DNA from 3 places in the Photorhabdus temperata genome. Region 2 is predicted to be linked to each of the others. Evidence: riboswitches for the same ligand, from Rfam matches in the RefSeq annotation. Region 2 holds a riboswitch; each other region holds the start of a gene.
The links. A riboswitch is a leader RNA that binds a small molecule or an ion and turns the genes downstream of it on or off. The one in region 2 is predicted to bind thiamine pyrophosphate.
Positions count from the first base shown of each region.

Region 1: another riboswitch for thiamine pyrophosphate. It lies ahead of thiB (thiamine ABC transporter substrate binding subunit); the one in region 2 lies ahead of thiD (bifunctional hydroxymethylpyrimidine kinase/phosphomethylpyrimidine kinase).
Region 3: another riboswitch for thiamine pyrophosphate. It lies ahead of thiC (phosphomethylpyrimidine synthase ThiC); the one in region 2 lies ahead of thiD (bifunctional hydroxymethylpyrimidine kinase/phosphomethylpyrimidine kinase).

Region 1 covers NZ_JAJAFX010000001.1:42,378-46,370, forward strand. Annotated here, with positions in the region: gene thiP (thiamine/thiamine pyrophosphate ABC transporter permease ThiP) at 1-869, opposite strand, end outside; gene thiB (thiamine ABC transporter substrate binding subunit) at 845-1,858, opposite strand; TPP riboswitch at 1,931-2,035, opposite strand; gene rppH (RNA pyrophosphohydrolase) at 2,149-2,679, shown strand; gene ptsP (phosphoenolpyruvate--protein phosphotransferase) at 2,689-3,993, shown strand, end outside.
Region 2 covers NZ_JAJAFX010000015.1:75,660-79,652, forward strand. Annotated here, with positions in the region: gene fbaB (class I fructose-bisphosphate aldolase) at 1-422, shown strand, start outside; gene thiD (bifunctional hydroxymethylpyrimidine kinase/phosphomethylpyrimidine kinase) at 544-1,344, opposite strand; TPP riboswitch at 1,386-1,478, opposite strand; gene cspE (transcription antiterminator/RNA stability regulator CspE) at 1,594-1,803, opposite strand; gene pagP (lipid IV(A) palmitoyltransferase PagP) at 2,392-3,015, shown strand; gene LGZ99_RS08015 (amino acid permease) at 3,086-3,993, opposite strand, start outside.
Region 3 covers NZ_JAJAFX010000032.1:6,782-10,774, forward strand. Annotated here, with positions in the region: gene nudC (NAD(+) diphosphatase) at 89-856, opposite strand; gene LGZ99_RS13705 (HAD family hydrolase) at 1,006-1,668, shown strand; TPP riboswitch at 1,724-1,849, shown strand; gene thiC (phosphomethylpyrimidine synthase ThiC) at 1,954-3,882, shown strand; gene thiE (thiamine phosphate synthase) at 3,875-3,993, shown strand, end outside.

The sequences.
Region 1 (3,993 bases), on a different contig from region 2:
CAGATTTTTCTCAGTAAAGTATCTTGTGGATTACGCCACTGCTGTTGATTGCTATAGCCGATGGACAGAGCGCTGTTAATTTTCTGACTAAGAAGAACAAGACCAAGACAGCAAGTCAGCTGAATCAAAGCCAGTAACGCGGCACGGCTGAGATCGTAGTCATAGCTTAACGCCTGATAGATTGCCAGCTCGATAGTCGTTGCCGCAGGCCCGCCACCTAAAGCCAGCACTGTGGCAAAACTGGCGAAGCAGAGCATAAAAATCAGCGCGCCGGTTGGCAGGATTTGGCGGCGTAGGTAAGGCCATTCAACGAAACGAAAATGTTGCCATTCATTCATGCCTAACTGTGCGGCTAACTGCCGTTGTTCCACCGCAATGTTTTCCAGTGATTGCAGTAACAGCCGTGTTGCCAGTGGCATATTAAAGAAGATATGCGCCAGCAAAATTCCCTGTAAACCGTAAGGTGTGAAATGGTAATGAATACCGGCCCATTCACAGAACTGCGCCAGCCAGCCGACTCTGCCATAGACAGTCAAAATGCCAAACAGAGCGACCAGTACAGGCAAAACCAGCGTCATAGCACACAGGCGCAGAAACAAGGTCCGGCCTGGAAAATGACGGCGATAGAGTGCTCGGGAAAGAAAAATAGCGGGTATAACAGAAAACAGAGCCGATAAAAAAGCTTGCCAGAATGTAAAACGCACCACATGCCACAAATAGCGATCTTCTGTCAGCAAGTACCAGTCGCCTTCAGGCGCGTTAAACCAAAGTGTACCGAATGCCAGTAAAGCGACCAATAGCAAAAGACCGGAGGCAATCGCCCCCGGCAACAGCCATCCGGCTATCAGCGGCTGACAGCGCTTTGCCATGCACGAATCCATTGATTACGGTGTTTTGCGACGTCTTCTGCGCGGTACTGTAATGATTTTTCTGGTATTGAAAGCTGTGAATAAACTTCTGGTAGTTGGATATCAATAACCGGATACATCCAGTTAGTGGTTGGAATTTCCTGTTGGAAAGCCGGAGTTAATATAAATCGCATAAATTTCTGGGCAAGTTCCGGTTGCTTGCTGGAGGCTAGTTGGGCGGCAACTTCGACTTGCAGGTAATGACCTTCACTAAACGTTGCCGCAGCATAATAGTCTTTCTTCTCAGACAAAATGTGATAGCCCGGTGAAGAGGTATAGCTCAGGACCAAATCGCCTTCGCCTTTCAGGAACAGACCATAAGCTTCACTCCAGCCTTTGGTGACTGTCAGTGTTTTCTTTGCCAGTTTTTGCCAGGCTTGTGGGGCATCATCACCATAAATTTTCTGCATCCACAACAGCAAGCCTTGCCCTGGTGTGCTGGTGCGGGGATCTTGATAGATCACTTTCCAGTTATTCTGACTGTTGATCAGTTCATCCATGCTCTTTGGCGGATTTGGCAACGTATTTTTGTTGTAAATGAAGGCAAAGTAACCATAGTCGTAAGGAATAAATACGTTGTTATTCCATGGCACAGGCAGTTTCAGTTTGTGGGTATCCACTTGGCTTTCAGTGAACAGACCGGTTTGTTGGGCCGCTTGAATCAAGTTGTTATCCAGACCTAGGATAATATCGGCAGCCGTGCGCTTTCCCTCCATTCTGAGGCGGTTGAGCAGGGACACACCATCTTCCAGAGCAACAAATTTCAGTTCACAGTCACATTCAGCTTCAAACGCTTTTTTAATCGCAGGCCCTGGTCCCCATTCGGTGGCAAAAGAATCATAGGTGTAGACAGTTAATACCGGCTTTGCCTGTGCAACTTGACTCAATAACAAAGCAGAGGCTGACAGTACCGTCAGTACGATTAATTTGGAAAATAACGTCTTAAACACTTTGCTCTCCTTAATTTAAGAGGATTGGCAAAGGATCTGAGGGCGCGCTAAACGGAAAGATAATTTCTGCGAAACAATTAGCAGCTCAAATCCCTACGCCGGTATTAGCCGGATCAGGTTCGGCGGGTTTACTCTCAGCAAGACTGTTTTAAACAGCCAGCACCCCGTTGAGATGGCGCTATTGTAGAGATTTAGCTAGCGACTGCAAAGTCCAATGATAGAGGTTTACCACTTGAGGGTAGTGTGAAACAATTAGTCATCTTTCAAATTTAGTTTATTGAGGTAGTCTGGTGATCGATGATGATGGCTACCGCCCGAATGTAGGAATTGTAATTTGTAATCGACAAGGCCAGGTTTTGTGGGCCCGGCGTTATGGGCAACATTCCTGGCAATTCCCTCAGGGGGGGATTAATCCGGGGGAATCACCAGAGCAGGCTATGTACCGGGAACTGTATGAAGAAGTGGGTTTAGGTCGGAAAGATGTACGCGTTCTGACCTCTACCCGTAATTGGTTACGTTACAAATTACCCAAGCGTTTGGTGCGTTGGGATACAAGACCTGTCTGTATTGGCCAAAAGCAGCGGTGGTTTTTATTACAACTGCTTTGTGATGAAGAAGATATTAATGTGCAGCACAGTAACACCCCGGAGTTTGATGGCTGGCGCTGGGTCAGCTATTGGTATCCTGTCCGGCAGGTTGTCTCTTTTAAGCGCGATGTTTACCGGCGTGTGATGAAGGAATTTGCTTCGGTTGTGATGCCAATGCAAGAAAGCATATCGTTGTCGCGTTCTTCATATTCTTATCGTCGCAAAAGAAGTTAGGTTAGTTCCATGCTTATGCGCTTGCGGGAAATTGTTGAAAAAGTTGCTATGGCAACCAATCTGGCCGAAGCGCTTGAGCTATTGGTGAATGAGACTTGCCTGGCGATGAGCACAGATGTGTGCTCTATCTATCTTGCTGATCATCAACGGCAGTGTTATTACCTGATGGCAACCCGAGGATTGAGGAAACCCCGGGGCGGAACTATTAGTCTGGCATTTGGTGAGGGAGTCGTTGGACAAGTTGGTCAATTATCTGAACTGATTAATTTGGCGGATGTACGCAGTCATCCGAGTTTCAAATACCTGCCTCAGGTTAAGGAAGATAACTTCCGCGCTTTTTTGGGAGTTCCCGTTATTTATCGCCGTCAGTTGCAAGGCGTTCTGGTCGTTCAACAGCAGGAACAACGTTTGTTTAATGAGACCGAAGAATCCTTTATGGTGACGCTTGCGACACAGCTGGCCGTGATTCTTGCTCAGGCGCAGACCAAGGGTTTGTTTGGTCACTACCGGCAGACCCGAATTAAAGCATTGGCGATTTCCAGTGGCATCGTCATGGCCCAGGGTTGGCAGGATTGTTCCCAGCCTTCACTTGAACAAATTTTTGAAGCATCAACCCTTGATCATGCTGCGGAACGCTCTCGTCTGATTCAGGCGCTTGAAGATACGATGGCGGAATGCCGGCGGCTCAGTAAGCGTTTTACTACCGGCTCTCAAAAAGAGAGTGCTGCGATTTTTGATCTCTATTCCTACCTTTTGAATGACCCTCAACTGAAACAAGATCTGTTTTCTTGTATTGAGCAGGGATTTGTCGCGCAATGGGCGGTTAAACAAGTTATTGAGAAATACGCAGAGCAATTTGCCGGCTTACAGGACGCTTATATGCGGGAAAGGGCATCGGATCTGCGGGCGCTTGGACAACGATTACTGTTTCATCTGGATGATTCACCGACTGTCAGCCATCAGTGGCCTGAATGGTTTATTCTGGTTGCTGATGAACTGAGTGTTAACCTATTGGCAGAAATGCCGCAGGAAAGATTAGCAGGGGTTATTGTTCGTGATGGCGCGACGCATTCACACTCTGCCATATTGGTTCGTGCGATGGGGATCCCGGCCATTATGGGGGCTGATATCCAGCCGGAACTCCTGCACAATCGCATGCTGATCCTTGATGGTTTCCGCGGAGAGATTTTTATTGAACCTGAGCCGCTGATTTCTCAGGAATATAAACAGATCATCGAAGAAGAAAAAGCACTTAGCAAACGGGCTGAAGGGGATGTTGATCAGGAAGCGCGGCTCAAAAGTGGTGAGCGTATT
Region 2 (3,993 bases):
AGGGAGTGGATTATCACGCCAGCGCTGATTTAACCGGTCAGGCTAACCATTTAGCCGCCACTATCGGTGCCGATATCGTTAAACAGAAAATGGCTGAAAATAATGGCGGCTATACTGCGATTGGTTTTGGTCATACAGATAAGCGTGTTTATACCAATTTAACCACCGATCACCCAATCGATCTGGTTCGTTATCAGATAGCTAATTGCTACATGGGTCGTGCCGGCTTGATTAACTCAGGCGGCGCATCCGGTGATAATGATTTGAGTGATTCAGTTCGTACCGCCGTCATTAATAAACGTGCAGGTGGTATGGGGTTGATCCTCGGTCGTAAAGCTTTCAAAAAATCCATGAAAGAGGGTGTTGAACTGATTAATGCGGTTCAAGATGTCTATCTGGATCAGCAAGTGACTATCGCTTAATAAGGCTTGTCATCGGTGATGATGAATAAAATCGTGAAGACATTACACATTCTGAGCCATATTGCTCTCATAGCACAGGCATCTTACCCTTCATGACTCATTATCACCGAATCACGCTCCCTCACCACCACTGATGAAAATGATGTACAGGTCCAATTCCGGTTCCGACATCCAGAGAATCTGCCTGTTCTAATGCCGTCTGGAGGTATAATTTGGCAACAGGAAGCGTTGTCTGCCAATCCGGATAACGTGGACGCAAAGCCGCTAATGCAGCGGAAAGCGTACACCCTGTACCATGAGTATGACGAGTATTGATTCTGGGAGCAGTGAAACGCCATTCTCCCTTCCCCGTAAATAGCCAATCAGGGCTTTCACCGTCGGTAAGATGTCCGCCTTTAAGTAAAACCGCTTCACATCCCAGTGATAATAATTCACGTCCTTGTTTTTGCATGTCTGCTTCGGTTTCTGCTACAGCGCATCTCAATATGGTTGCGGCTTCCAGCAAATTCGGCGTCATCAACGACACCTTCGGTAGCAGCCGTTCAACAACCGCAGAAACCGCTTCCGGCGCCAGCAGCGGATCACCGCTTTTCGCAATCATCACCGTATCCAATACAACATAAGGTACTGAATAACGGCTTATTGCGTCTGCAACTACTGCAACATTGGCCGCATTAGATAACATGCCTATCTTGGCGCTATCGATTCTGATGTCTGACAGCACAGACTCAAGCTGTGCAGCAACGAAAGCAGGATCTATGTCATAAACAGATTGCACGCCATGCGTATTTTGTGCGACAAGAGCTGTCATTACTGTTGTGCCATAAGCACCAAGCGCAGAGAAAGTTTTTAGATCAGCTTGAATACCGGCGCCACCGCTAGGATCAGTCCCGGCAATTGTCAGTGAATTGATTCTTACCATAGGTACTCCTTCCCACCAGCAAAAGAAAAGCAGGTATCAGGAAAAAGACACCTTGACTTCCCTACGCTGGCATTATCCAGATCAGGTATTACGGGTTCATCTCAGCTCAGTGAAGAGCACCCCGAGTCAAAACAAAAACACCCTATCAGATAACCAACAGGGTGATATCGGTATGTCATTGTTGCCAATAAAAAACCAATTAAGACAACAAATTTACTTCGTCAATTCAAAATGATTGACAAAAAGAAGTTATGCTGCTGTGACGTTTGCCGCAGAAGGACCTTTCTGACCGTCCTGAATTTCAAACTCAACTTTTTGACCTTCTGCCAAAGTTTTAAAACCTTCGCTCTGAATAGCGCTAAAATGTACAAATACATCTTTGCTGCCATCAGCTGGAGTAATAAAACCAAAACCTTTAGATTCGTTGAACCACTTTACAGTACCAGTGATTTTTGCCATTTTAAGAATTTCCTTTGGATCACTTAATTCTAATTCGCCGTTCGGCGCAACATAAAAACCAGAGCGAGTTGCTGCTATTAACAGAACCGTACCTCGTTTACCCGAACGATTTATCACATATTCTTAATATGATGGCAAGCCATTTTTTATCAGCTATGGAGCTAACGCACATATTTAAAATTCTTAACAACAATTATTGTTTAACATAACCGCAAAAATTTGAAAATCCAAGGTTATCCTAATTAGCTTACAGTTTATCCACTCAACAAAACTTCAAATCATATAAATAATATTAATTTATTTTGCCTTTCTTATTGTTAGAATCTTTATATCTGTGGTATGTCTACAGGCGCGCATCCCCCCTCTTTGGGTGAAAGAAAGAGTCAACACATTTCCCAATATTCGTCAGTCCAAATATCAGTATTAAATATACTCATTTAATACATATAACATCTTAATATTAATTTCTCGTTTAAGTTTTATTTAAAATAGCAAGAGTAGAATTCCTGAATTTAGATGTTTGTCATATTTTACGTGATACAAAAGATCTTCCCAATTTATGTCGCCGGGAAATTGGAGCAATAAATAATGAAGTTTGATTTAACCGCAGCCTGTGCCCTAACAGTAACTTTTCTCGTCTCACCTGGGACAGTGTTTGCAACAACAGCAAATACCAACAATCAATCATTAACAACCATGCAATCCCCTACACAAGCCAGTAATGACAACAGTTCAGACAGTTTATGGGGAAAATTCAGCAATAATGTCGCTCTCACTTGGGATGCACCCAGCAATGAACTTTATCTGCCGGTAATTACCTGGCATAACAGATTTACCTACGATGAAGAAAAAATTGAAAAATATAATGAGCGGCCCTGGGGTTTCGGTTATGGTAAATACCGTTACGACGAAGACAATGACTGGCATTCTCTCTATGCTATGGCTTTTATGGACTCTCATAACCGTTTAGAACCCATCGTTGGTTATGGTTTTCAGAAAATGTGGATACCCGGTGATTTAGATGGCCTCCGAATGGGTATTGGCTTCACTTTAAGTGTCACAGCCCGTCATGAGTATTACTATGTCCCTATTCCACTCCCACTGCCACTATTCTCCATAGAATATAATCGGTTATCGTTTCAGGGGACATACATTCCCGGCACATATAATAACGGTAACGTACTCTTCGCCTGGTTACGCTGGCAATGGTAACCAGATAAAAAAATACCAGGCTGTGGGTGACATCAGCCTGGTATCCTTATCATGATAATCCAGGTGTGTGTTATCCCTGGTTCATGGTTTCCATTTTATTCTTGCGGGAATGGGATATGAGAAATCCGAGCCATAGAATACCAATCCAGAATGGCATCAAAATGACTGAAATACGGATACTGTCCATCATCAAAATAATGACCAGTATAAAGGCCAGGAAAACCAGACACAGATAATTACTAAACGGGTACCAGAATGCTTTAAATGACGGTTCTACCCCCTCTTTAACTTTCTTTGCCCGGAATTTTAAATGCGCCATACAGATCATGACCCAGTTAATAACCAGTGTTGTCACCACCAGCGCCATCAATAATTCAAATGCTTTGCCCGGCATGACATAGTTAATCAAGACACCAATTGACGTCGCCAATGCAGACATCACGATTGCTTTGGTAGGAACACCACTCTCATTAACTTTTTTCAGCATTCCGGGTGCATTGCCTTGCTTTGCTAAACCGTACAGCATCCGGCTGTTACAATATACACCGCTGTTATAAACGGACAATGCAGCAGTCAGAACAACAACATTCAGAACATTAGCTACCCAGAAACTATCCAGGTTATGAAAAATCATGACAAATGGGCTTTCACCTTCAATAACATTGCCCCACGGATAAAGCGACAACAACACGGTCAGAGAACCAATATAGAAAATCAATATTCTGTATACCACCTGATTGGTTGCCTTAGGAATACTGATACGTGGATTTTCCGCTTCCGCAGCAGTAATACCAACCAGCTCCAACCCACCAAAAGAGAACATAATCACAGCCATTGCCATGATAAGGCTAGAGATCCCATTCGGCATAAAACCGCCATACTGCCAAAGATTAGCAATACTGGCCTGCGGGCCGCCATTACCGCTGACTAACAGGTATGAGCCAAAAACAATCATGCAGATAATTGCTGTCACTTTAA
Region 3 (3,993 bases), on a different contig from region 2:
TGGCCGCAATATTATCTGGCTGCAATGATTTGCTGCCATTGTAGCATGGCAGACAAATCTCTCCCGCTGAATCGCGCCAAACAGTACATTACGCATTTCGGCATAAAACAACCGTGTCTTCAATCAACCGGCGGGCTATCGTATTGGCTGGCGGGATCAATGGCAGTTGATCATAGCGATACCAGTCTGCACTAATTAGCTCTTTCGGATCATGACGGATTTCACCGCTGTCATAATCAGCCAGAAATGCCATCATCAATGAATGAGGAAAAGGCCACGGTTGAGAAGCCACATAACGTAAGTTGCAGATTTTAATATTACTCTCTTCCATTACTTCACGGGATACCGCTTCTTCAAGTGTTTCACCGACTTCAACAAATCCTGCCAGTACTGTGTACCCCCCTCCACGATGGTGCTGATGCTGCGCCAGCAGAATCTGATCATTGCGACGAATACCGACAATAATGCAAGGCGCGATCTGAGGATAATAACGTTCATGACAGTGATGGCACAAACAAGCCCATTCACTGACACTATGATACATTTCACTACCGCAATAACCACAATACCGATGAGAGCGATAAAACTCCGCCAACTGCACTCCACGGCCAGCTAACTGAAACAGCCCACTATCACTTGAAATAATTTGCCGCAGCGAAACCATATCTGAAGCCATTTTCTGACAAATAAGCCAAACTTTCTCACCCTGCCATTCACCAATAGGCCACGCTATTTTTCCTTGCAATGACCATTGGACAGCAATTCCAAAAGGTAATTCCCCTTCCGGGAGCCAAATACGATTTTCATAGCTGATAATCCACCAGCCACGTTCTGTTCCTGTGATTTGTTGTTGCATCATCATGACATCATAATTACGATTAATATTTGTATAAATCATACGCTTTCTAGTCAGAAAAACGTGCTTTTATTGCTATTGGTCACTACACAGTATTACAAGCATTATTCTCAGCTATCAACGTGCTTTGACTTGAGGAACACAACATCATGCCACAACTGCTTGCCGTGTTTGATCTGGATGACACCTTAATCTCCGGTGATTCCAGCGCTATATGGACAGAATTCTTATGGGAAAAAGGCATAATTACTGATCCCAGTTTTATCGAAGCAGATGAAAAAATGATGGCTGATTACAATGCAGGTATGTTGAATATGAATGACTATCTGGCATTTAGCCTGCAAACATTGCATCAGGTTCCGCAAGAACAAGTTGATACCTGGCTAACCGAATTTGTCGCAGAAAGAATCAGACCACGGTTTTATCCACAAGCTAAAGCTCTGCTTGAAGAATATCAACAACAACAGGTTCCGGTCATTATTATCTCAGCCACCGTCTCTTTTATCGTGAAAAAGATTGCTGCCGAATTTGGTATTCACACTGCACTGGGCATTGATATGGTAGTAGAAAACAGCTGTTATACCGGCAAAATAGACGGCATTGCCACTTTTCGTGAAGGTAAAGTAAAACGAATGAAACAGTGGCTGGAGCAACAAAATAGTCATCCTGAAACTATCCGTTTTTACAGTGATTCGATTAATGATCTGCCGATGTGTCAGTTTGCCGATGAGGTGATTACTGTCAATGCCGATACCCGTTTGCAAGCTGAGGCAGAACAACATGGCTGGAAACAATTAACCTGGTCATTGTAAATACTTTCATTTATCAAGGGTTGTAGTTTTCATAATCCCTTCTATACTAATGTTTACTTTCTTGTCGGAGTGCCTAGCGTAAGCTGTTTTATCGCAGCATACACAGGCTGAGACCGTTAATTCGGGATCCGCGGAACCTGATCGGGTTAAGACCCGCGAAGGGAACAAGAGTAATCAACCGCTGTCGGCTCACCAGGTTTTCTAAGAGTCCATTCAGCCATCAATTATTACTCCCTGCGAGCTCCAGACAAGCAACTTTCCCAATAACACGGTTAGGAATTTGCTATGTCTAATAATATTGTTATCCCTGCAACTGATATTTCGCCAAAACCCAGCCCGGCACGTCCACGTAAAGCTCAACGCGATGCCGCTCAGGAATTTATTAATTCTATTCAGGGAGTCTCATTCCCTAACTCACGACGAATTTATCTCCAAGGTTCACGTGACGATATCCAAGTCCCAATGCGGGAAATTCAGTTATCACCTACTTTGATCAGTGGAACTAAAGAAAAACCTCAATATGAGGAAAACGAAGCTATCCCTGTTTATGATACTTCCGGCGCTTATGGCGATCCTGATTCCATGCTAGATGTGCATGTTGGGTTAACTAAACTGCGCCAGCAATGGATCGACGAACGTCAAGATACTGAACCTGTTACTGCCCTCAGCTCTGATTTTACTCAACAACGTCTGGCGGATGCTGGCCTCGATCATTTACGTTTCAATAACCGCCCTCATCCATTAAAAGCTGGTAAAGGCAAACGCGTGACTCAATTGCACTATGCCCGTAAAGGCATCATCACGCCGGAAATGGAATTTATTGCACTACGGGAAAATATGGGGCGTGAACGTATCCGCGGTGATGTGCTACGCCAACAACATGCCGGACAAGGCTTCGGCGCTCAGTTGCCAGAAAATATCACACCAGAATTTGTCCGTCAGGAAGTCGCGGCGGGTCGGGCAATTATCCCTGCCAATATCAATCATCCTGAATCAGAACCCATGATTATTGGTCGTAATTTTCTGGTGAAGGTTAACGCCAATATCGGTAACTCTTCAGTGACCTCTTCTATTGAAGAGGAAGTAGAAAAGCTAATCTGGTCTACCCGTTGGGGAGCGGATACGGTAATGGATCTCTCCACTGGCCGTTATATCCACGAAACCCGCGAATGGATCTTGCGTAACAGCCCGGTTCCTATCGGTACCGTCCCCATTTATCAAGCTCTGGAAAAAGTTAATGGCGTAGCGAAAAACCTCACCTGGGAAATGTTCCGTGATACCTTGCTGGAACAAGCGGAACAAGGGGTGGATTACTTCACTATTCACGCCGGCGTTCTGCTGCGCTATGTACCGATGACAGCCAAACGCCTAACCGGGATCGTCTCCCGCGGTGGCTCAATTATGGCGAAATGGTGCTTATCTCATCATCAGGAAAACTTCCTCTACCAACATTTTCGCGAGATTTGTGAAATCTGTGCCGCTTATGATGTTTCTCTATCATTAGGGGATGGCTTGCGCCCCGGCTCTATTCAAGATGCCAATGATGAAGCCCAGTTTGCAGAGTTACATACATTAGGCGAACTGACCAAAATTGCCTGGGAATATGATGTTCAGGTGATGATCGAAGGCCCCGGACATGTGCCAATGCAGATGATTCGCCGCAATATGACAGAAGAATTGGAGCACTGTCATGAAGCCCCTTTCTACACCCTTGGGCCACTGACGACAGATATTGCACCAGGTTATGACCATTTCACCTCGGGTATTGGTGCAGCGATGATTGGCTGGTTTGGTTGCGCCATGCTCTGCTATGTCACTCCGAAAGAACATCTTGGTCTGCCAAACAAAGATGATGTTAAGCAAGGACTGATAACCTACAAGATTGCTGCCCATGCCGCCGATCTCGCCAAAGGCCATCCAGGCGCACAAATCCGTGATAACGCTATGTCAAAAGCAAGATTTGAATTCCGTTGGGAAGATCAGTTTAATCTGGCACTCGATCCAGATACCGCACGTGCCTATCACGATGAAACTCTGCCACAAGCCTCCGGTAAAATTGCTCATTTCTGTTCTATGTGCGGGCCTAAATTCTGCTCGATGAAGATCTCTCAGGAAGTACGCGATTATGCCGCCGGTATGGAACAGATGTCAGAAGAATTCCGCACCCGCGGCAGCGAGCTGTATCACAGTGCAGAGGGTGTATCTCATGAGTAATCTGCCTAATGCCTCATTTGCCCCGACTGAACACAGATTGGGGCTGTATCCGGTTGTGGATTCGCTGGAATGGATTTCCCGCCTGTTAAAGGCAGGAATTACCACCATCCA